Regions from separate parts of the Clostridium felsineum DSM 794 genome, predicted to be linked through region 2. Evidence: riboswitches for the same ligand, from Rfam matches in the RefSeq annotation. Region 2 holds a riboswitch; each other region holds the start of a gene.

The links. A riboswitch is a leader RNA that binds a small molecule or an ion and turns the genes downstream of it on or off. The one in region 2 is predicted to bind thiamine pyrophosphate.
Region 1: another riboswitch for thiamine pyrophosphate. It lies ahead of cytX (putative hydroxymethylpyrimidine transporter CytX); the one in region 2 lies ahead of CLFE_RS09775 (TatD family hydrolase).
Region 3: another riboswitch for thiamine pyrophosphate. It lies ahead of thiS (sulfur carrier protein ThiS); the one in region 2 lies ahead of CLFE_RS09775 (TatD family hydrolase).

The regions. Positions count from the first base shown of each region.
Region 1 is NZ_CP096980.1:857,947-865,612, reverse strand. It holds gene thiD (bifunctional hydroxymethylpyrimidine kinase/phosphomethylpyrimidine kinase) at 1-66, opposite strand, end outside; gene thiM (hydroxyethylthiazole kinase) at 93-914, opposite strand; gene cytX (putative hydroxymethylpyrimidine transporter CytX) at 907-2,082, opposite strand; TPP riboswitch at 2,149-2,254, opposite strand; gene CLFE_RS04125 (sensor histidine kinase) at 2,392-3,396, opposite strand; gene CLFE_RS04120 (response regulator transcription factor) at 3,393-4,064, opposite strand; gene CLFE_RS04115 (FtsX-like permease family protein) at 4,078-6,099, opposite strand; gene CLFE_RS04110 (ABC transporter ATP-binding protein) at 6,086-6,853, opposite strand; gene rpsI (30S ribosomal protein S9) at 7,271-7,663, opposite strand.
Region 2 is NZ_CP096980.1:2,069,123-2,076,788, reverse strand. It holds gene CLFE_RS09790 (ABC transporter substrate-binding protein) at 1-698, opposite strand, end outside; gene CLFE_RS09785 (ABC transporter permease) at 713-1,465, opposite strand; gene CLFE_RS09780 (MTH1187 family thiamine-binding protein) at 1,437-1,730, opposite strand; gene CLFE_RS09775 (TatD family hydrolase) at 1,749-2,486, opposite strand; TPP riboswitch at 2,538-2,641, opposite strand; gene purD (phosphoribosylamine--glycine ligase) at 2,710-3,960, opposite strand; gene purH (bifunctional phosphoribosylaminoimidazolecarboxamide formyltransferase/IMP cyclohydrolase) at 3,982-5,481, opposite strand; gene purN (phosphoribosylglycinamide formyltransferase) at 5,534-6,148, opposite strand; gene purM (phosphoribosylformylglycinamidine cyclo-ligase) at 6,136-7,134, opposite strand; gene purF (amidophosphoribosyltransferase) at 7,158-7,666, opposite strand, start outside.
Region 3 is NZ_CP096980.1:1,030,588-1,038,253, reverse strand. It holds gene CLFE_RS04990 (type I phosphomannose isomerase catalytic subunit) at 1-751, opposite strand, end outside; gene CLFE_RS04985 (DUF2971 domain-containing protein) at 926-1,693, opposite strand; gene CLFE_RS04980 (thiamine phosphate synthase) at 1,807-2,388, opposite strand; gene thiH (2-iminoacetate synthase ThiH) at 2,385-3,491, opposite strand; gene CLFE_RS04970 (thiazole synthase) at 3,504-4,271, opposite strand; gene thiF (sulfur carrier protein ThiS adenylyltransferase ThiF) at 4,290-5,090, opposite strand; gene thiS (sulfur carrier protein ThiS) at 5,093-5,287, opposite strand; TPP riboswitch at 5,389-5,496, opposite strand; gene CLFE_RS04955 (HD domain-containing protein) at 5,722-6,207, shown strand; gene folP (dihydropteroate synthase) at 6,220-7,026, shown strand; gene folK (2-amino-4-hydroxy-6-hydroxymethyldihydropteridine diphosphokinase) at 7,034-7,666, shown strand, end outside.

The sequences.
Region 1 (7,666 bases), 1.2 Mb from region 2:
AATATCTGCTTGAATTCCTGCGCCTCCACTACAATCTGATCCTGCAATAGTTAAAACTTTTTTTATCATTTTACTCCATCTCCTCTGCAAATTTAATATTCCTTATATTTTGCACCCTTTTCTAGCTTATCTCCTGTTAAATTAAATACTTCGTCTATTATATAATTTCTATAAGTTACGTTTCCATCTCTTTCCTTAAGCCTACTATGTGCTAGTTCTCCACAAAGCCCCATGGCAGATATTGATGCTGCTACTGCTTCTAAAAAATTATCTTTATTTGCACTAATATAAGCCGATGTCATTGCTGTAAGCATACATCCTGTACCTGTAATTTTACTCATACTAACATTACCATTTCTAATTACATAAGCTTTATTTTTATCTGCTACAATATCTATTGGTCCTGTAATTGCAATTACTGCTCCTACTTTTTCAGAGAATTCTTTAGCAAATTTAATGGCCGTATGAAGGTTACTATCACTTATTTTATCTTCAATATCTGCATCAACTCCTTTAGTTGAACCTTTACCTAAAGCTAATACTTTTATTTCTGAAATATTTCCACGAATAGCGGTAAACTTAACTTCTTCAATTAATTTTAGAGTTGTATCACATCTAAGTTTACAAGCTCCTACCCCCACAGGATCAAGTATAACCGGATGCCCGAGTTTATTTGCTTTTTTCCCTGCCTTAATCATTGCTGGTATAGTTCTCTGATTAAGTGTTCCTATGTTAATATTAAGCCCACTGCATATAGATGTAATCTCCTCCACTTCTTCTATATCATCTGCCATAATAGGCGAGGCTCCACAGGCAAGAAGAATGTTAGCACAATCATTTGCTGTAACGTAATTTGTTATGTTGTGTATTAATGGATTAAGATTCCTTACTTTTTGTAATCTTTCTTTAAACATCTCTATTTCCTCCAAACATTATATTTTTAAAGCAACATAATATCGCCGTTATTGTCATTGCTGGTATAGTACTACCGATTGGTGTATCAACACTAATAAAGAAACGATAAATAACAAAACCAATAACCCAAATAATTAAATTTGACATATTATATTTATCATTATGATATTCTTTTTTTATAATAAAGAAATCTACTATAAGAATAGAAATCATTGGGGCAAACACCGAACTAATAAAATATAAAAAATTCTCATATTGTTCAATGGGTGTAAAATATGAAAGTATCATACCTAAAATACAACTTCCTATTGCTATATGTTTACCTTTTACACCTTTTATAACACTTTCCGCACTTACTCCTGCTGAATATGCATCCAAAAATGTAGTAGTAACCGTGGAGAATATAATTATTATAAGAGCAATACTTCCACCACCAACACTTAGTATGATTTTGGAAATATCACTTTTCCCAGTGAAAACTGTAGCACCAAGTCCTATAATATACATCCAAGAGCTAGTGAAAAAATAAACTATTACACTAACCGCTGTTGCTTTTTTAGGTTTTTCTGCAATTCTTGTATAGTCTGATATAAGCGGTAACCATGAAAGTGGCATAGCTATTGCTAACTCCATAGCACCTGAAAAGCTAATATTTCCTACATATACAGGTTTTCTAACATCTTTGAATATAACAGTACTTAAAGCTATTGTTGTAATAAACAAAGCTGCCATAGCAATTGTATTTAATTTGCTTAAATTTTTAACTCCAACTAATATCCATATAATAATTAAAAATCCTATTACTATAATCCACATTAATTTTCCACCTACATTAAGTGTAGAATTTGCAGCATTAGCACCACTTAATATCATTACTGCTGTCCATCCAATTAGTTGTAGAATATTAATTATAGAAAAAAATAATGATCCTCTTTGTCCAAATGAATTTTTTACTGTCTCCATTGAACTTTTTCCTGTTATTCCACCAATTAGACCTGCAAAGTACAATAATATACATCCAACTAAATGGCCGATAATTATAGCCATTATTCCCTTTTTTAATCCTATAGGTGCAATTAATGTTCCTGTCAAAATTTCTGCTATCGATATTGCTGCTCCAAACCAAATAAGTCCATTTGAAAATACTGATGTTTTTTTGTCTTCCATAAGCCTATCATCCTTTTTAAGTAAAAAATAAAAGCGGAGAATAACCTTTTCTGGCACTCTCCGCAATAAATCAAACATACAATTTCCTACGTTGGCATTATCCAAATCAGGTATAAGGGTCGAAGCTTTATACTTCCTCTCAGCCTGAACACAAGCTCCCCTACTTTATTTAATTTTTAATCAAAATAAATTATACCACTTCTTATTAAATCATTCTACAAAAATAGTCATTAAAATTGTAGTAAAGAATCTTCCGGCAAATTAATACTCTTAACAAATATTATCTAAAGTTTAAATTTAAATTATTATTTATTCTTGAATTATTATTTTCACCTTTGTGCCGTGCTTTGAAGCAGATGTTATACGAATATCATGTCCTAACTTCTTTGCCAGTTTATAACTCAAATATAATCCTACTCCTGTTGATACAGATTTCTTTCGCCCATTCAATCCAGTGTATCCCTTTTGAAAAACTCGCCTCATGTCTTCCTCTTCAATTCCAATTCCTGTGTCCTCAACAAACAATTTCTGATTACGAAAATTATTCTCTCCATAAATATGTATAACTCCATTTTCATAAGAGTATTTTACAGCATTATCTAAAACTTGTTTTACAATAAAACATAGCCATTTTTCATCACTATTTACTTCAAAATTCAAATTTTTAATGTCTAAATTAATGTATTTATTATTAATATTCGAATATTCAGTTTTTAGACATTTATTTACAATCCCTTGTAAATTCACATTGCTGATTTGACAGTCCTTTGAAAAATCATTTAGCTGACTATAGCAAATTGTTTTCTGAATCATATCTTCAATTTTAATAATTTCATCTGAAATATTATACAGCACCTTTTCTGTTGGATTGTCTAAGCTATTTTCAATTATTAATTTAGTTGCTGCAATAGGTGTTTTTACTTCATGAACCCAAGTCTCAATAAATTCAATATCTTCAATCTTCCTTTCTTCAAATATGTCCATTTTCCTTTCAGCATTTCTCTTCAACTGCATCATCAACTTCGTATATAATTTTCGTTCATACGATGTTGGCTTTGGCAATGAAACAATAAAATCCAAATCTTCATTTCCAATCAATTCCGAAAGTTTTTTACAATATCTATTTAATCTTATATAATCCACAATTATATATATAACAAAAATAAAAAATACCACTACTATAGAATAAAAACCATTCGTTTTAAAAAATGCACAGTTTTCCGAAAGTGCAATTATCATACCTGGAAATACCACAAATAATAAAGCTAAAATAAAAAGTTCAATTTTTTCTTTTAAATAATCTGACACTTTCATATGATATATCCTTCATTTCGAATGGTCTTAATCATATTTTTGCATCCAATATCATTTAATTTCTTACGAAGTCTTGTGATATTTACGGTTAGTGTATTGTCATCAATAAATTTCTCATCACTCCAAAGCGTTCTCATTATTCTTTCTCTACTTACTATTTTTCCCTGATTTTTTAGTAATATTTTAAGAATTCCCATTTCATTATGTGTAAGTTCATCTCTTATATTTCTACGTGAAATCATTCCATTATCAGCATTAAAAATCAATTCTCCAAATGATAAAATATTGCTATCAACTTCATTATAAGAATATGTTCTTCTGAGCATTCCTTTTACCTTTGCTAATAAAACTTCAATAGAAAACGGTTTTATAAGATAATCATCTCCGCCCATATTAGTACCAAGAACAATATCTGTTTCCGAATCTCTTGCAGATACAAAAATAATGGGTGCTTTTGAAATTTCCCTTATTTTCTCACACCAACAGAATCCATCATTTCCAGGTAAATTAATATCCATTAAAATAAGTTCTGGTTTGAAAGTAATAAATTCATCTATTATCTTTTTAAATTCCACAATTCTAAGACATTGAAACCCCTGTTTTTCAATATTTTCGCATATTATTTCACTAATATTAGGATCATCCTCTACTACCATAATCTTATACATACTATTCCCTCCATTACGAAACAGCGTTATTACTCCATATTGTTTTCATATATCCTTTTACTGAAAACAGATAAAAAATACTATAAATTATAAAATATATTACCACAACCAGAAGTGCATATACAAGTATTGGAGAATCTGTAGTCAAAGTATACATCATATTCTGATATGTTTTTAGCATGACCATCATATGAATCACAGCTACCATAAAAGGTAGAAAAAACACAACAGCAATCTGCCTTCTTACTGATTTTAATACCTCTTTTTTTGACATTCCGATTTTTCTTAAAATTTCATATCTTCCTATATCATCACGTGCTTCCATAAGCTGTTTATAAAAAATAATACTACTTGCTGCCATTAAGAATAAAATACCTAAAAACAAGCCAATAAAAATATATGCGCCATACATGTTAAAGAGTAATTGATGATACTCAAGATAAGACTTGTCATGATTTTCAGCAGGTATAATAGTATTCAATTTCTTATAAAGGTCGCTTAATTCCAATGGATTTTCAAACTTGAATCCTGTATAATGACAAACTGTGTATAAATCTTTTGAAGCAAAATATTCTTCATAGTCTGAATCTGCTAGAACTAATGTTGTTCTTGCATGAGCTGCTCCAATATATTTGAATAATGATACATCTAAAATATTAAAATTAATAATACCACTATCTGTCTTTACCTTAACTTTATTATTTTTTATTTGCTTATTATATTCATCTCCATAATTCCCATCTAGGAAAAGACATTTACCTTTGGATAATTTCGATACAAAAATAGCTCCTTTATTGCCTTTAGATTCTATTGCCTCAGTATCTTTTACTACCTTTTGATAATCACTAAATTTAATAATATCTATTGCAAAGTTCTGTCCCACTTGTGTTATTGTCTTCCCATAAGCATTATTAGTATCCACTTTATATCCTTTTAGTGATGCCGTTGTTGAAAGAACATCAAAATCTGTTACTGCATTTAGTTTTACCTTATTGTCCTTGGAAATAGTTTTCTCTACCTTGTGATTTGTTGCTCCATCAAGGTTTTTGCACAAATATGAATAAGGTGCATAAATTGGTATAGAGTCTCCCAAAGCATTGTAAAGGGAAACAGATGCACTCATAATTGTTACAGTAAATGCACTTAATAGAGCTATTACACAAAAAATATTAGAATTAGCTTTTATGCGATAGACTATCTGCGATGTGCTAATGAAATTTCCTGTTCTATAGTAAAACTTAATATTCTTTTTACACATTGATATCAACCATACTACAACATTCTGAAATATTAGATAAGTTCCAACTGAAAGTAATACACAAGCAAATATAGCTGGTCCGATTAGCTTTATAGCTCCATCATCTCCATTAAAATTCAAAAAAATGAAATAAGAAGCCACTATCATTAATATTGACAAAACAGATGTTGCAACTGAAAACTTAGGTGCTTTTTCTCCTTCCTTTTCAGCCGATAATAAATCTATTAATTTACTTCTATAAATCGATTTAAATGAGTATAATCCATTTAAAATGAATAGTATTAAAAAAACAACAATACTAATACTAGCAGGTTGCCATGTAAGTTGAAAAGCAATATCATTTCCTGGTGCTCCACCTAGCATTAACTTTTTCAATAACATAGCAAAAAATCTTGATAAGAGACTTCCCATTACAATTCCACTTATTATAGAACCAATTCCAACTAACAATGTTTCATAAAACATTATCCTACCAATTTCTCTCTTTCTCATCCCTAACAAGGAATAAATCGCAATCTCCTTTTTTCTGGACTTAAAAAACAGTGAATTCGCATAATATACAAATACACTAGAAAACAATAGCACAACTACAGATGAAATTTCAAACAAAATGCCTATTTTACTTATACCCGAATGAAAACTATCAAATTCAGGGTTAAAATAGATTGAACAAAAAATAAAGAAAATTGTTACGGAAAAAGTTGTGCTCAAGAAATATGTAATATATGAATCAAATTTCATTTTAACATTTTTAACAGCCATATTAAAGAATGTCATGATTATCACCTCCTAATATTGCAAGTATTTTAAGTATTCGTTCAAAAAATTCCTTTCTTGTTCTACCTCTATCTATTTCAGTAAAAATCGCACCATCCTTAATAAACATAATCCTCTTGCAATAGCTTGCAGTAAATGCATCATGTGTAACCAATAGAATTGTTGCCTTATCTCTTTCGTTCATCTCAGTTAAGCATTGAAGTAGTTCTGAAGATGATTTTGAATCTAATGCCCCTGTTGGCTCATCTGCCAAAATTAATTCTGGATTGCTAATCATTGCTCTTGCTGCAGATGCTCTCTGACGTTGACCTCCAGATACCTCATATGGATACTTTTCCAGCAATTTGTCAATTCCTAATAAACTGGCTATTTCGTTCACTTTCTTCATAATTACTTCTGGATTTTCCTTAGCAAGTACAAGTGGTAATGCTATATTTTCACGAAAAGTCATTGTATCTAGCAAATTATAATCCTGAAACATAAAACCTAATTTTTCTCTTCGAAATATTGCTAATTCTTCATTGTTTATTGTGTTAATATTTTGTTTTCCAATGACTACGCTTCCAGATGTAGATTCATCTATTGTCGCTATTATATTTAAAAGTGTAGATTTTCCCGCCCCTGAAGGTCCCATAATTCCTACAAATTCTCCTTTTCCCACTTCAAAACTAATGCCATTTAATGCTTTAGATCTATTTTTACTATTCTTTGATGAATAGGTCTTTTTTAAATTTTCTACTTTTAATACTGGCATATTTGTCACCTCTTTCTCTTTTATATCATCATTATAGTACGCATGAAAATATTGTACCATCGATTTGCCTTACACTTTTCTTAATAAGCATATAGTCCCAATTACTTCATAATTGTATTTAAAAATTCCTCTATACAATAACATACACTGGTATATGGTTAATCTTTTCATGCCTCTTTAAAAAGAAAGAGGTCCAAGTTTTGTACCTATTGTACTACATAGATCTAATGTAAAAAGGACACTTTCCAGCGAATTGCTTCACTGAAAAATGTCCTATAAAAATCTTTGATATTTTTGTTGTACACCTGTTGCAAACGTATTGCACACGGAATAATTTCCAGTGTACTTGAGAATATTCCACAACATATGTAACCCTTGTAAAATCGGGCTTTTCTTGATAAATGCGTTGACCGCTTTTTATCTCTTTGAGAATTGTGGTGCTCTTCTTGCTTTCTTAAGACCGTATTTCTTTCTTTCTTTCATTCTTGGGTCTCTTGTTAAGAATCCAGCTTTTTTAAGCTCACCCTTTAAAGTTTCATCAGCTTTTAATAAAGCTCTTGAAATTCCGTGTCTTATAGCTCCTGCTTGACCTGTGAATCCACCACCATGTACATTAACTAAAACGTCAAATTTTCCTTTAGTTCCTGTAAGGTTTAAAGGTTGGTTAACTATAAATCTTAAAGTTTCAAGACCAAAATAATCTTCTGAACTTCTTTTATTTATCACAACTTTACCTTCTCCAGGTACAAGTCTTACTCTAGCTACTGCTTCTTTTCTTCTTCCTGTTCCCATATATTGTACTTTTGCCATTTT
Region 2 (7,666 bases):
TTTAATATCTTATTATTTGTTATTATAACTGGGGTATAATAATCAAGTGCTGGATCTAAATCTTTAACTGCTACATAATCTAAATCAATACCCTTTAATTTGGCTTCAATTCCTGTCCAGCCCTCAAATATCCAAGCAAAATCCACGTTCTTTTTCGTAGCTGCAAAGTAATCATCATTTCCTATATTAACTATTTTAAGCTTACTAAAATCCGCTCCATTTTTCTCCATTATAGCCTTTATGACTGCTTCCTCTGAAGGTGAACCCCAGCCACCATAAACTTTTCCTTCTGCATCCTTAATAGATTTAATATTTTTACTTTTAGGTGCTGCAAATCCAGAGGTATTGTGCTGTAAAACTGCTGCAATTGCCTTAATAGGAAGTGGCGTTTTACTTGTTAAAGCATAAGTTACATCTTCCTGATAGCTTACACCAAAATCTCCTTTATTAGTAGCAATTAGATTAGTAACACTGCCACTTGAAGGCTGTTGAATTTTTACATCTAAACCCTCTTCTTTATAGTAACCTTTATCTAAAGCTACATACATTCCAGTATGATTTGTATTCGGTGTCCAATCTAGTATTACAGTCGTTTTATCTAATTTAGTACTTGAACTGCTACTAGATGCACACCCTGTAATAGCAATTGCTGTCATAACAACTGCAGATATTAATGATAATATTCTTTTCTTTTTCACTTTAATCGCTCTCCTTATTTCCAATGAATTATCTTCTTTTGGATAAAATCTACAATATAAATTAACACTATACTTATAACCACAATGACGACAATTGCTGCAAAAACCTTGTCTAGCGCATAGGCATTTTTTGCTCTTACCATATAAACACCTATGCCTCCATCTCCACCTAACCATTCACCTATAACTGCTGCCATAATCATATAGGTACATGCTATTTTAATTCCAGAAAATAAATTTACCATAGCGGATGGAAGCTTTAAATGATAGAAAATTTGAAGTTTAGATGCTTTCATACTTTTAAATAGATTTATATAGTCTTTATCAATTTTTTCAAAACCATCCACAAGACTTATTGCTATAGGAAAAAAACAAGTTATTACAACCACTATTATCTTAGGCAGCGGACCAAAGCCAAACCATATTATAAAAAGTGGTGCAATTGCTATGGTTGGTATAGTTTGTGAGATAACAACTATAGGATAAATGGCCTTTCTAATAACCTTAAAACTATCCATTATTATAGCAAGTATAAAAGCAAAAATTATAGAAATAAGAAATCCCACAAGTGCTTCATAAATTGTAACTTTCGTGTTGTCAATTATCACATTGAACTCACTAATTAATGTTAGGTATATATCCTTAGGTGATGGAATTATATACCCTGGTATTTTTCTAAAATCCACTATAAACTGCCACATTGCTATTACAATTATTATAGCGGCTACTGGATATAATTTATTCTTTATATTTTCCCACTTTTTCATTCATAGTCACGCCTTCAGCCTTATAATCTATTTTTACAACAGATGCAACTCTCTCTGAGCCTTCCTTAATGCATATTTCCTGAGCCTTTTTTACTATTTCCATGAGTGTATCTAAATCACCTTCCATAGTAGTTTCCATAGGTCCAACTATATACTTTACACCTGAAGCTTTTATGTATTCTATTACCTTATCAACTACCTCATATAGTCTTTTTTCCTCAACAACTGGAAGTACCTGCAAGCTTACATTTACAACTGGTTTCATAATACAAATCCTTCTTTCTTAAATTAATGATTTAAAATTATTCAATATGCTTTTTTCAACTTCACCTTCTTTAACCTTTTTTATTTTAGCTATTTCCTTTACTATGTCTTTAATTACACTTGGATAACCATATCTTCCATTGACCCACTGAAGAGAAGTTGGTCCATCTGTTTCTGTTAGTATTTTATCAAGAGGAAGGAATTGAACAATTTCCTTAGAAAGCTTAGAATATTCAATATCAACACTTATAGTAAAATAGCAGCCATATTCTAAAAGCTTTCTTAAAGTGTCTTTATCACCGCTGTACCAGTGAATTATAGGTGTTTTAAGCTTATACTTTTTTATATAATTATATATTTCTCCTTCTGCACCCTTTGTATGTATATTAGTTATTTTATTGTATCTTCTGGCTTGCTCTAAGAAATATATAAAAACTTTTTTCATATAAGGATATTTTTCCTTTTCCTTAACCCATACATAATCAAGCCCTATTTCTCCTATTATTCTGCTCTCCTTTATATATTCATGAAATTTATCAAGTTTTTTATAATTTTCATGAGCTTTAGAAGGATGAATACCAAAGCAAGGAATAATATTTTTATTTTTCACGGCTAGTTTTTTCGTAAATTCATAACTTTTACAATCCATGGAACATCCAAGTGTAAGTATTTCTTCATTTCTTATAATGCCTAATGCCTTGTCTAGTTTTTCTTTACTCTCAAAAAAGTCCAAATGATTATGTGCATCTACAAACATTTTTTTCTCCCTAATAAAAAAATAAAAGCACTATAAACATAGTGCTTTAAGTTAACGTTATAAAAGCTTTCCTTCGTCAGAATTAACCGAATCAGGTTCAAAGGGTTAAAGTTTTTATAACTTCTCTCAGCCAAAAGGCACCCCTAGCACTAATTTACATATTAAATTTTGTCAGCATCTTTATGCTACCACTTATTTTTTCAAATGTAAATAGCTATATTCCCTATTTTGCTCTTCCAATATCTTTTCTATAGTAAATTCCGTCAAATTTAATTTTTTCTATATCCCTATAAGCTCTTTCTATAGCTTCGTCTAAAGTAGTTCCTTTAGCAGTTGCGCACAAAACTCTTCCCCCTGAGGTTTTATACACTCCATCCTCTAACTTAACACCTGCACAAAATACTTTATCCCCTGCATCATCTATTCCACTTATTTCATAACCCGTATTATATTTTTTAGGATATCCCTTTGAAGAAGCAACTACACAGCAAGCATTTCCTTCATGCCACTTTAAATCAAAATCACTAAGTTTTTTGTCTATTGCAGCATTTATTAAATCAACAAAATCACTTTTCATTAAGTATAAAACTACTTGTGTTTCTGGATCTCCAAGTCTAACATTGTATTCAAGAAGATATACTCCTTTTTTTGTTATCATAAGTCCAAAGAAAATTATTCCAACAAAATCCATTCTTTCTTCTTGAATACCTACCAAAGTAGGCTTTAAAATTTCTTCATTAAAACTTTTAAGTACAGCTTCTGTGCAGTAGGGATTTGGAGAAATAGCTCCCATTCCACCTGTATTGGGTCCTTTATTGTCATCAAAAATTTGTTTATGATCCTTTGAAGACACAAAAGGAATTATAGTTTTTCCATCTGTAATTGATAGAATTGAAGCCTCTACACCTTCTAAGTATTCTTCAATTACAACTTTTTTTCCAGAACCTTTGAAAACATCTTCAACCATAAAGGATTTAATAGTTTCTTCTGCTAAAGTGTAATCCTCACAAATTACAACTCCCTTGCCTGCTGCCAAACCATCTGCCTTTATAACTATAGGATATGAACAGCTTTTTAAATAGGAAAGAGATTTACTAGCATCTTCAAAGACTGCATATTCAGCTGTTTTAACATTGTATTTTTTCATAAAGTCCTTAGAAAAAGACTTACTTCCTTCAAGCTTAGCTCCTAAACTACCTGGTCCAAATATTTTAAGTCCTGCCTTTTTAAATTCATCAACTATTCCCTCAACAAGAGGAGCTTCAGGTCCGACTACCGTTAAATCTATATTATTTTCCTTTGCAAACTTTATAAGTTCTTCTGTTTTTTCTAAGTTTACATTTTCACATTTATTTTCTTTTGCACTTCCGCCATTTCCCGGTGCACAATATATTTTTTCAACAGTGCTATTTTGTGCCATTTTCCATGCCATAGCATGTTCACGTCCTCCTGAACCTATAAGCAAAATCTTCATACATTAACCTCCAAATATAAACTAGTGCTTAAAATGTCTTGTTCCTGTCATAACCATTGAAATTCCGTATTTGTTGCAGCCATCAATGGATTCCTTATCTCTTATAGATCCACCTGGTTGAATTATAGCTTTAATTCCATTTTTATGTGCTTCTTCTACTATATCACCAAATGGGAAGAAAGCATCTGATGCAAGAACAGTAGCACCACTTCCTCTTTCCATTGCATCTTTAGCTGGCCAAATTCTATTAACCTGACCTCCACCAATTCCAACAGCTGCACCATTTTTTACAACAACAATAGCATTGGATTTTACATACTTTACTACTTTCATTCCAAAAATCATATCTCTCATTTCATCATCCGTTGGCTTCTTATCTGTAACTACTTCTATTTTTTCAGTAAGTTTATCATCTGCACTTTGAACAAGCATTGCGCCATCAACCTTTGCAAGTTCAAAATTATCAGAAGGCTTTTTATTAGCTTTTATAACTCTTAAATTTTTCTTGGACTTTAGTACCTCTAGTGCATCACTTGTAAAATCAGGAGCTATAACTATTTCCAAAAATATTTTAACCATTTCTTCTGCAGCAGCCTTATCTACTGTCTTATTTAAGGCAACAATTCCACCAAAAATTGAAGTATCATCACATTCAAAAGCCTTTATGTAAGCATCCACAGGTGTATCTCCCATAGCCACACCACATGGACTATTATGTTTTAAAGCACAGCATACTGTTTCTTCAAATTCATTAACAACCTTCCAAGCTATATCCATATCCTTTATATTATTATAAGAAAGTTCTTTTCCATTAAGCTGGTCAAATCCTTTCATTGCTCCATTTCCAAAAGCCGCCTCATAAAAAGCTGCTGATTGATGAGGGTTTTCTCCATACCTTAAATCCATTTTCTTCTTGTAAGGTACAGCTAAATATTCAGGATATTCATCTTCAAGTAAAAATCTACTGATTGCACCATCATAAGCGCACATTAAATTAAATACTTTTCCTGCCAATCTTTTCTTTGTATTATAGCAAACTTCACCAGTTTCTTCTATCTGATTAATTACATCATCATAATCATTTACATCTGTTAAAACTACAACATCCTGGAAGTTTTTAGCTGCTGCTCTTATCATCGTTGGTCCACCAATGTCTATGAATTCAACCTTCTCTTCAAAGCTTATGTCTGAAGCAACCTTATCAAAGAATGGATATAAATTAACAACTACCATATCAATAGGTGTTATTCCCTTTTCTTTAATAGTTTCCATATGTTCTTTATTATCTCTTATAGCTAGAATTCCGCCATGTATTTTAGGATGAAGTGTTTTTACTCTTCCATCAAGTATTTCATCAAAGCCTGTAACATCTGAAACCTCTACTACTGGAATACCATTTTCCTTAAGATGTTTAAAGGTTCCGCCAGTTGATAGTATTTCTACACCTTTTTCATTTAAAAATCTTGCTAATTTCAAAACTCCATCCTTATTAAATACGCTTATAAGTGCTCTTTTTATCATACTTAGTATTTTAACTTTCAATGAAAAGTTAAAATATCTTCACTTCCTTTCCTTATTTAATAATTTTAACATGTCTTCCTTCTATGTGAACTTTTCCTTCAGCCAATAATTTTACTGCCTCTGGGAGAAGCTTGTGTTCCACTTCTAAAACTCTCTTTTGAAGTGTTTCTGCTGTATCAGTATCTAAAACCTCTACTGCTTTTTGAAGTATAATAGGACCACTATCTGTTCCCTCATCTACAAAATGGACTGTACAACCTGAAAGCTTAACCCCATATTCTATAGCTTTCTCATGTACCTTCATTCCATACATACCATTTCCACAAAAGGCCGGTATAAGAGATGGATGTATATTTATTATCCTATTTTTAAATTTATTTAGTAAGTCCCCTTTAAGTATTGAAAGGAAACCTGCGAGAACTATTAAATCAACCTTGCCCCCAAGAAGTTTTAATACTTCATCGCATACAGCTCCTTTAAATTCTTTTCTATCAAAAACATAATTTTTGATAGAATGTTTTTCTGCTCTTTCTATTGCAAAAGCCCCTTTTTTATCGCTTATGACAGCTTCGATTACACAATTTTTTATATATCCATTTTCTATAGCATCGATTATGGATTGAAGATCTGTTCCGCCCCCAGAAACGAGAACAGCTATTTTATACATACTCCATTACCTCCAGCTTTTACGTATCCAATTTCATATGCATTTTCTCCAGCCTCTTTAAGCATTTTAATTATTCCGTCTTTATTTTCCTTAGCTGCACAAATCACAAAACCAATTCCCATATTAAAGGTATTAAACATGTGATTTTCATCAACTCCAAGTGACATTATATGTTTAAATATTTCTGGAATTTCTAAGCTTTCCTTGTTTATTACAGCTGTAAAATCTCCTTTGAACATTCTTGGTATATTCTCATAAAAACCGCCCCCAGTTACATGAGCCATACCTTTTACATCAAAGTTTTCTAAAACCTTTAAAACAGGCTTTACATATATTTTTGTAGGAGTTAATAATTCCTCTCCCATTGTCTTTCCATTAAATTCTTCGTCAAAATTAGTTATTAACTTTCTTACAAGTGAATATCCATTACTATGTATTCCAGAAGATGCTATACCTATAAGTACATTTCCATCTTCAATTTTACTGCCATCAATTATTTTATCCTTATCTACAAGCCCCACAGCAAATCCAGCCAAATCATATTCTCCTTCTTTATAAAAACCCGGCATTTCAGCTGTTTCTCCACCAATTAAAGCACATCCAGCTTGACTACATCCATCTGAAACTCCTTTAACTAAGTCTGAGGCAACTTCTGCTTCAAGCTTACCACAAGCTATATAATCTAAGAAAAATACTGGTTTTGCTCCATGGCAAAGAATATCATTGACACACATAGCTGTGCAATCTATTCCAACAGTATCATATTTTTTAGTAGCAAATGCAACCGCAAGCTTTGTGCCAACACCATCTGTTCCTGATACCAAAACTGGATTTTTATATCCGCTTCCTATTTCAAACATACCAGCAAAACTTCCAAGATTGTTTATTACACCAGGAATAAAAGTTTTAGCTGCATAATCCTTCATGAGTTTTACAGATTTATATCCTTCTTCAATATTTACTCCACTATCCTTATATGTTACCATTTGTACACAACCTTTCAAAAATTTTATACTTCAAGTCTATCCTTATCAGCTTCAACTGGTGCTGACACTGGATATATACCACTAAAACATCCAAGACAGAATTTTTTATTTTCTCCAAGAGTTTTTAAAAGAGCTTCCATACTTAAATACCCCAAACTATCTGCTCCTATAAATTCCCTTATTTCCTCAACCTTTCTGTGTGCACCAATAAGCTCTTTCCTATAAGGAGTGTCTATTCCAAAGTAGCATGGAAATTTTACTATAGGTGAAGATACTCTAAAATGTACCTCTTTAGCTCCGGCTTTACGTATAAGATCAACAAGTTTTTTACTTGTAGTTCCCCTAACTATAGAATCATCTATTAAAACAACTTTTTTTCCTTCTATTATTGATTTTACAGGATTTAATTTAACAGATACCGCTTTTTCTCTAAGCTCTTGAGTAGGAGTTATAAAGGTTCTTCCTATGTATTTATTCTTTATAAGTCCTAAAGTGTATGGTATCCCAGAAGCTCTAGCATAGCCAATAGCCG
Region 3 (7,666 bases), 1.0 Mb from region 2:
TATCTGAAACATCATAAATTTCAAGCGAAAAATCTCTTCCAAGGCAAAAATAAGTTTTTTCATAACCATATCGTATTACTTTTACTCCCTTACTTTTTTTCCCTTTAAGGTTTAAATCTATAACATCAAGTGCTTTTTTCACATGAAGCTCCCTGCCTCTATTATAATCATATACTCTATAGGTTGTATCGCTATTTTGCTGTATTTCCGCTACTGTAACTCCCCCTCCTATAGCATGTATCATACCACTTCTTACAAGACACACGTCTCCTTTTTTTACATGTATTTTATTCATGTATTTATCAAGCTTTCCTGTTTCTATGCCTTCTTTAAGTAATTCTTTAGTACAATTTTCTGTAGTTCCTACTACTAATGCCGCCCCATCTTCTGCATCAATTACATACCAAACCTCTGTTTTACCCATATCATTCTCTATTTTTTTTGCATATTCATCATTTGGATGTACTTGAACAGAAAGATCACTTTTAGCATTTATAAGCTTTATAAGAAGAGGAAACCATTCTTTTTTTATTTTTGTACCTATAACTTCACTCTCTTTTTCTTTTATTAAATCATCAAGTCTTTTACCCTTAAATTCACCATTAGAAATTACACTTGTTCCATTTTTATGACAAGCTACGTCCCAACTTTCCCCAATACTGCCTTCAGGTAAATCCTTCCTAAACTTTTCTAAATCTCTTCCACCCCAAATTTTTTCATAATATAAATGTTTAAATTTTAATGGATACATATTTATATTCGCTGCATAAACATTTAGTATAAGTTATAATGTTATAACGTTTAATGTAAAAGCAGCTCCACCCTCCTTTATACTAAAATATCTTTCCCTACTTTTAGTTATTATTTTAACACAAAATTGTAACATAGTAAAATTAGTCTATAAATATTTTATGCTTAACTTTATCTAAGTAGATATATCCTTGTTATTAAATTCGAATAACTTTCCCTCTTTCTTTTCCACTTCATATACTGGACAATGAATATACTCCTTTGTAATATTTTTAATTTTTTCTTTATTTTCTTCACTGCAATTTAATCCTAAGTATATTCCTTCAGGCTTTATAGGACAAATAATACCTGAGTTCTTATCCTTATGTGCTTTTAATATTATTCTCCATTCTTTTTCATAACTCCAGCTTACATGCTTTATTTGCATAAGAAAAAAAAGTAGGTACATTCTATCTTCTCCATCATCCTTAAACACCCTTTCTAAAAACTTTGTAATATCGTATTTTTCAGTTTCATACCTTATTGGAATTATATACTTTGAAAATTTATTCATATAGTTTAAATCAAAGAAATTATATTGTATGCAAATTCCAGTATGATTGTTTGCATAATGTGCCCACATCGGCATACTATTAAGCTCTTCTGAAAAGCAACATATTTTTATATTGTTTCTAAGTCCATTAATATAGTCTTCTATACTGACTTTATTAGTATAATTTGAGAGTACAGCTTTATCAAAAAAAACTCCACATGAATCAAAAGGATCATTAAATTTATCCGGATTTGCGAACCATATTTTATTATCTTTAAGTGCACTAAGTCTGTTTTCGTCAATGATTTCATACTTATATAACTTTTTAGGAAAATTTCTATACTTTAATTTATAAGCTTCGTCTTTTCTGCCATCAAAAAGTAGCTTAATAAATTCATCTATCCATTCCATTTTACATAATCTCCTTAAAATAGTATAAGCTTTATTCTTTCCATTTTAATAAGATATTATAAAATAAAAGATTTCACACGTTTATATATTTATAGCATGTGAAATCTTTTATTTTATATAATTTTTTTGATAAGTCTTTTAACTACAGCGGGATCTTTCATAGCAGAAGACATAATTGCAGCTCCCTTAGCACCTGAATTCATTACTTCTACTATATTTTTTTCACTAATACCCCCAATGGCAATTTCAGGTATAGTTATCTCCCTTGCTATATGCCTTAAAAACTCCGTTCCTTTTCCTTTAAGTCCCTTTTTACATTCTGTTTCATATATATTTCCCACAAGAATGTAGTCCGCCCCATTTTCCTCTGCTCTTTTAGCTTCCTCTATACTATGAATGGATACTCCATTTTTTATAATTTTACTTCCACCTTTTTGAATAAAATCTATGAATCTTGACTGGTATGCATATGCTTTTATTTCTTCCGCTACTCTTAAGTTTCCATTTACAATTAAATTAGCCTCATACCTATCAGTAATATCTTTCATTTTACTGGCAACCTTATATAATTCTTCATAACTTAAATCCTTTTCTCTTAAAATTATATTTTTAGTGCCATAATCTAGTGCCTTTTCAATACATCCAAATAAATTATCATGTAAAATTAATTTTCTATTAGTAACTACATAAATCATAATGCATTTTCAAAATCCTTGAATACAGGATTGTATCCTAATTCTTTTATTTTATTATAAACCTCAGCTACGCTTCTTTTATCATTTGTATCAAATTGTCCTTCTCCCTTATCCTTTATACTATGTCCTCCAACTTCTGTGGAAACCCCCGCTGACATTTTTGTAACTCCCATTGGAATTAGACTATCTCTAAAACTTGCTGGTTCTCGTGTGGTTATATTAGTCCCTGCTCTTGGCAAAAACATTTTATAAGCTAAGATTACCTGTACAATATTTTTATCATTTACATCATATACATCATTAAAACTTCCTGCATGTGGCCTTATTCTTGGAGCTGACATAGAAATTTCAACGCTTGGAAACTTTTCTTGTATATACATAGCATGTAATCCTGTAAAAAATGCTTCTTGTCTCCATTTATAAAGACCTAAAAGTGCTCCTGCTCCTATAGAATGAATACCTGCCTTGCAAACTCTTTCTGGTGCATCGAGTCTAAATTTAAAATTCTTTTTTGGTCCACTTAAATGTACCTTTGAATATTTTTCTTCATTATAAGTTTCCTGATAAATAGTCAAACTATCTGCGCCTGCCTCTACCAACTCTTTGTATTCATCAACTTCAAGTGGATATATTTCTATACATATTGAACTAAAATATTTCTTAAGTAGCTTTATTGCATCTCTTATATAGGAAACAGGGGTTTGAACCTTTGATTCACCTGTAAGAACTATTATATTCCTCATACCTGTTTCATATATAGCTTTAGCTTCTTTTTCTATTTCCTCCATGGTAAGCTGTTTTCTTTTTATTTTATTTTTTACATTATATCCACAATAAGCACAACCATTAACACAAAAATTTGCAATATATATAGGCGTATATAACACTACCGTTTTTCCAAAATTTTTAAGTGATATTTCTCTAGCCTTTTGTGCCATAACCTCTAAATAGTTTTCTGCTGCAGGTGATAGCAGTTTCAAAAAATCTTTTTCATGAATAATATCTTTGTGTAATATTTTTTCTATATCTTCCTTTGTTACTTTTGAAAAAAAGCTTTCAAAATCAAAATCCCTATATTCCTGTAATTTTTCATAAAAACTCATTTTATTCACTTCCTATCGTAAAAATCCTGTAAGTGGAGATGATGCTGATGCATATTCTCTTTCTGCTCCAAGCTTTGCTCTATATGCCATTCTACCTGCTCTAACTGCAAGCGAAAATGCTTCTGCCATATCTACTGGATCTTCTGCTGTTGCTATAGCTGTATTTACAAGCACTGCGTCAGCTCCCATTTCCATAGCTAATGCCGCATCAGAAGGTTTTCCTATTCCTGCATCTACAACTACAGGCACTTCATTTATTTCTTCTATTAAAATTTTAAGCATTTCTTTAGTCCTAAGTCCCCTATTACTTCCAATTGGAGCTCCTAGTGGCATAACAGCTGCTGCTCCAACATTTACAAGTCTTCTCGCATCCATTAGATCTGGATTTATATATGGAAGCACAGTAAAGCCTTCTTTTACTAAAGCTTCAGTAGCCTTTATAGTTTCATAATTATCTGGCAATAAATATTTATTATCTGATATAACTTCTATCTTAACCCAATTTCCACAACCAGCCGCTTTAGCTATTTTAGCTAGTCTTATAGCTTCTTCAGCATTTCTAGCCCCTGACGTATTTGGAAGAAGTATTAAATCTTCGCCTATAAAATTAAGTATATTATCATTCTGAGATGTTATATCAACTCTTCTAAGCGCTACCGTAATAACCTTTGATTTTGACTTATTCATAATTTGTGGTATTAATTCATTAGAACTTAATTTACCTGTCCCAACAAAAAGTCTATTTTCTAATTTAACTGAACCTATTTGCAATTCGTCCACTTTAATTCCTCCTAAATTTTATTTATCTTCCATTATTATTCTAAGTACTGCATTTGCCTCATGATTAGCTGCTATAGAAACCCTTGGTGCCATAAGTCCTAAACCCACTTTTGCCTCATTTTCTCCATCACCTACAAGATAAAAATTTTCATTTATTTTTTTTGTTACTATGCTATTACTAGTAAAATATCCTGCCATACCAGAAGCCCCAACTATTTTTTTGTCCTTCATTTTGGTAAGAACACTATTTACAAGCTCTGACTTACATATTGGATTATCAAAAGCTTCTACAACTATATCAACAGCCTTAAAAATCTCTTCTACATTTTCTTCACTTATAAAAGCATCTATTGTGTCCACTTTTACAAATGGATTACACTCACTTATTATTTGTTTAAGTGCCTCTGTTTTTTTCATACCTATATGTTTTATAAAATAATGCTGTCTATTTAAGTTACTTGGTTCAACCACATCAAAATCCACAAGTAATAACCTACCTATACCTATTCTGGCAAGGCTCACAGCAACATTTGATCCTAATCCTCCAAGACCAGCTATACCAACAAATGCCTCCTTTACCCTTGTATGCACCTTAGGTGTATGTCTTGCCACAAGCTGTGCTTCCATATCTTCTTTTTTAGGTATCTCACCTTTTTTTATAAAAACGATGTTATCTTCTTTTTTTAACACTACATTTTCTTTCATAATAAAACCATTATAAATAACAACATCTGCATCACTTTTTATTTCTTCTTTAAGCTCCATTAGTGTAGTATTAATTCCAACCTCTCGGGGTCTTTCATTTACATATACTCTCATTTTTAGCCTCCTCCAACAAATCTAATTATTTCTACTTTAGAGTCACTTGAGAGTTTTTTTCGTTTGTATTCATTTTTATCAACTATTTCTAAGTCCACTTCCACAACTACTTTATTACTTTCTATGTTCAATTTTTTTAAAAGTTCATAAACTGTTGTTTCCTCATAAAGTTCCATGTCTTTTCCGTTTACTACCATTAAATCACCTCTTTTATATAAATAAAAAAGAGAAGCAAAATTGCTTCCCTCATAACTTTCAATTAAAACATATAAACTTCTGCGCAGAATTATATGTAATAAGATCTGATGATATTATCTCCCTACGTTGGCATTATCCAAATCAGGTTATGAGGGTCTGGAATCACATTCCACTCTCAGCCTGTCTACAGGCTCCCCAGTAACAATATTTAGTTTTTATATTTTTAATTTAGCATAACAAAACAAAAAATGCAAATTTTTATTGAAGCTATTTTAAATTTTCATTACTTAAAATGTATAGAAAACCATGCAATGGATATAGATATATAATACTTACTCCACATAATTTATGTTTTAAAAATTTAATAATATTATTTTTAAGAAATATTTTTTAATGATATAATATTGTATAAATATTTTCATTAGGAGTGTTTATGGAAAAACTTGATAGAATAAATTTAATATTAAATCATAGAAATTTTAAAAATTATTTATCCAAAACCCTAAAATATGAAAAGGGTCGAAAATTTTGTTCTCATACCTTAGAACATTTTCTTGATGTTGCAAGAATCTCGTACATAATTGTTCTTGAAGAAAAGCTAGACATAAAAAAGGATATAATTTATGCCTCTGCCCTCCTTCACGATATAGGTAGATGGCAACAATATGAAAGCGGCATTCCTCATTCTACTGCAAGTGCAAACCTTTCAATAGATATCTTAAAAGATTGCAACTTTAATTCTTTAGAAATTGAACTTATAATTGAAGCTATTAAAAATCATGGAAAAGTAAATTCAATTTCGCATTTAAGCTCTATACTTTATAGAAGTGATAAACTTTCAAGAAATTGCTTTAATTGTTCTGCTTACGCAGAATGTAATTGGAGTTACCATAAAAAAAATTCAAGCATAAAATATTAAGGAGTAATCAAAATGAGAATAGGTAACAAAGATTTTTTAATAGGTAAAAGGACCTATATAATGGGAATTTTAAATGTAACACCTGACTCCTTCTCTGATGGAGGAAAATTCAACAATTTAGATAATGCCCTAAAACATGCTGCTAAACTTATAGAAGATGGTGCAGACATAATCGATATTGGTGGTGAATCAACAAGACCAAATCATTCACCTGTTGATAAAAACGAAGAATTAGACAGAGTTATTCCAATAATAGAAGCTTTAGTTCATGAGTTTGATATTCCCCTTTCAATAGATACTTATAAAGGTGAAGTAGCTGAGGCTGCCTTAAAAGCTGGTGCTCATCTTGTTAATGATGTATGGGGTTTTAAAAAGGATTCATATATAGCTAAGGTTGCTGCAAAATATGATGTTCCATGCTGTCTAATGCATAATAGACAAGACTTAAATTATATTGATTTTCTTGAAGATGTCATTAACGATTTAAAAGAAAGCATTAATATAGCACTAGACGCAGGTGTAAAAAAAGAAAATATAATGATAGATCCTGGAATAGGTTTTGCTAAAAGCTTTGAGCAGAATTTATCTTTAATGAATAATTTAGAAAAACTTAAAATTTTAAATTTTCCTATGCTTCTAGGTACTTCTAGAAAATCTATGATAGGTAATATTTTAAATTTGCCACCAAACGAAAGAGTTGAAGGTACAGCTGCAACTTCAGTTATCGGAGTTACTAAAGGCTGTGATTTTATTAGAGTTCATGATGTTCTTGAAAATAAAAGAGCCTGTACTGTAGCAGATGCCATATTAAGGAGATGAGCAAACTTTGGACAAAATAACTATAGAAGATTTTGAAGTATTTGCGTATCATGGTGTGTTGGAAGAAGAAAAAACACTTGGACAAAAATTTTTATTATCCCTATACTTAGATTTAGATTTAAGAAAATCAGGGATATCAAAAGCTTTAAATGATACCGTAAATTACGCTGAACTATTAGATAATATAGAAGAAGAATTTACAAAACAAAGTTTCGATTTAATAGAAACTGCTGCTGAAAAAATAGCAGAGTTTATTTTGCTAAACTACAATTTAGTTAAAGCCGTTAAGGTAATCCTAAAAAAACCTTGGGCTCCTGTAAAAAAACATGTGAAATGTATTTCTGTAGAAATCGAAAGAAGTTGGCATACAGCTTATATAGGTCTTGGTTCTAATATTGGAAATAAAGAAGAAAATTTAAAAGAAGCCCTTGCACTTATAGAAAAAAATTTCCAATGCGTTTTAACTGAAGTTTCTAATTTCTATATAACAAGACCTGTTGGTTATTTAAATCAAGATAATTTTTTAAACTGTGCTGCTGAAATAAAAACCTTAATGTCACCAAACGAACTAGTGGACTTTTTTCTAAGAATTGAAGAAACCTTAAAACGAAAAAGAACAGTACACTGGGGACCACGAACC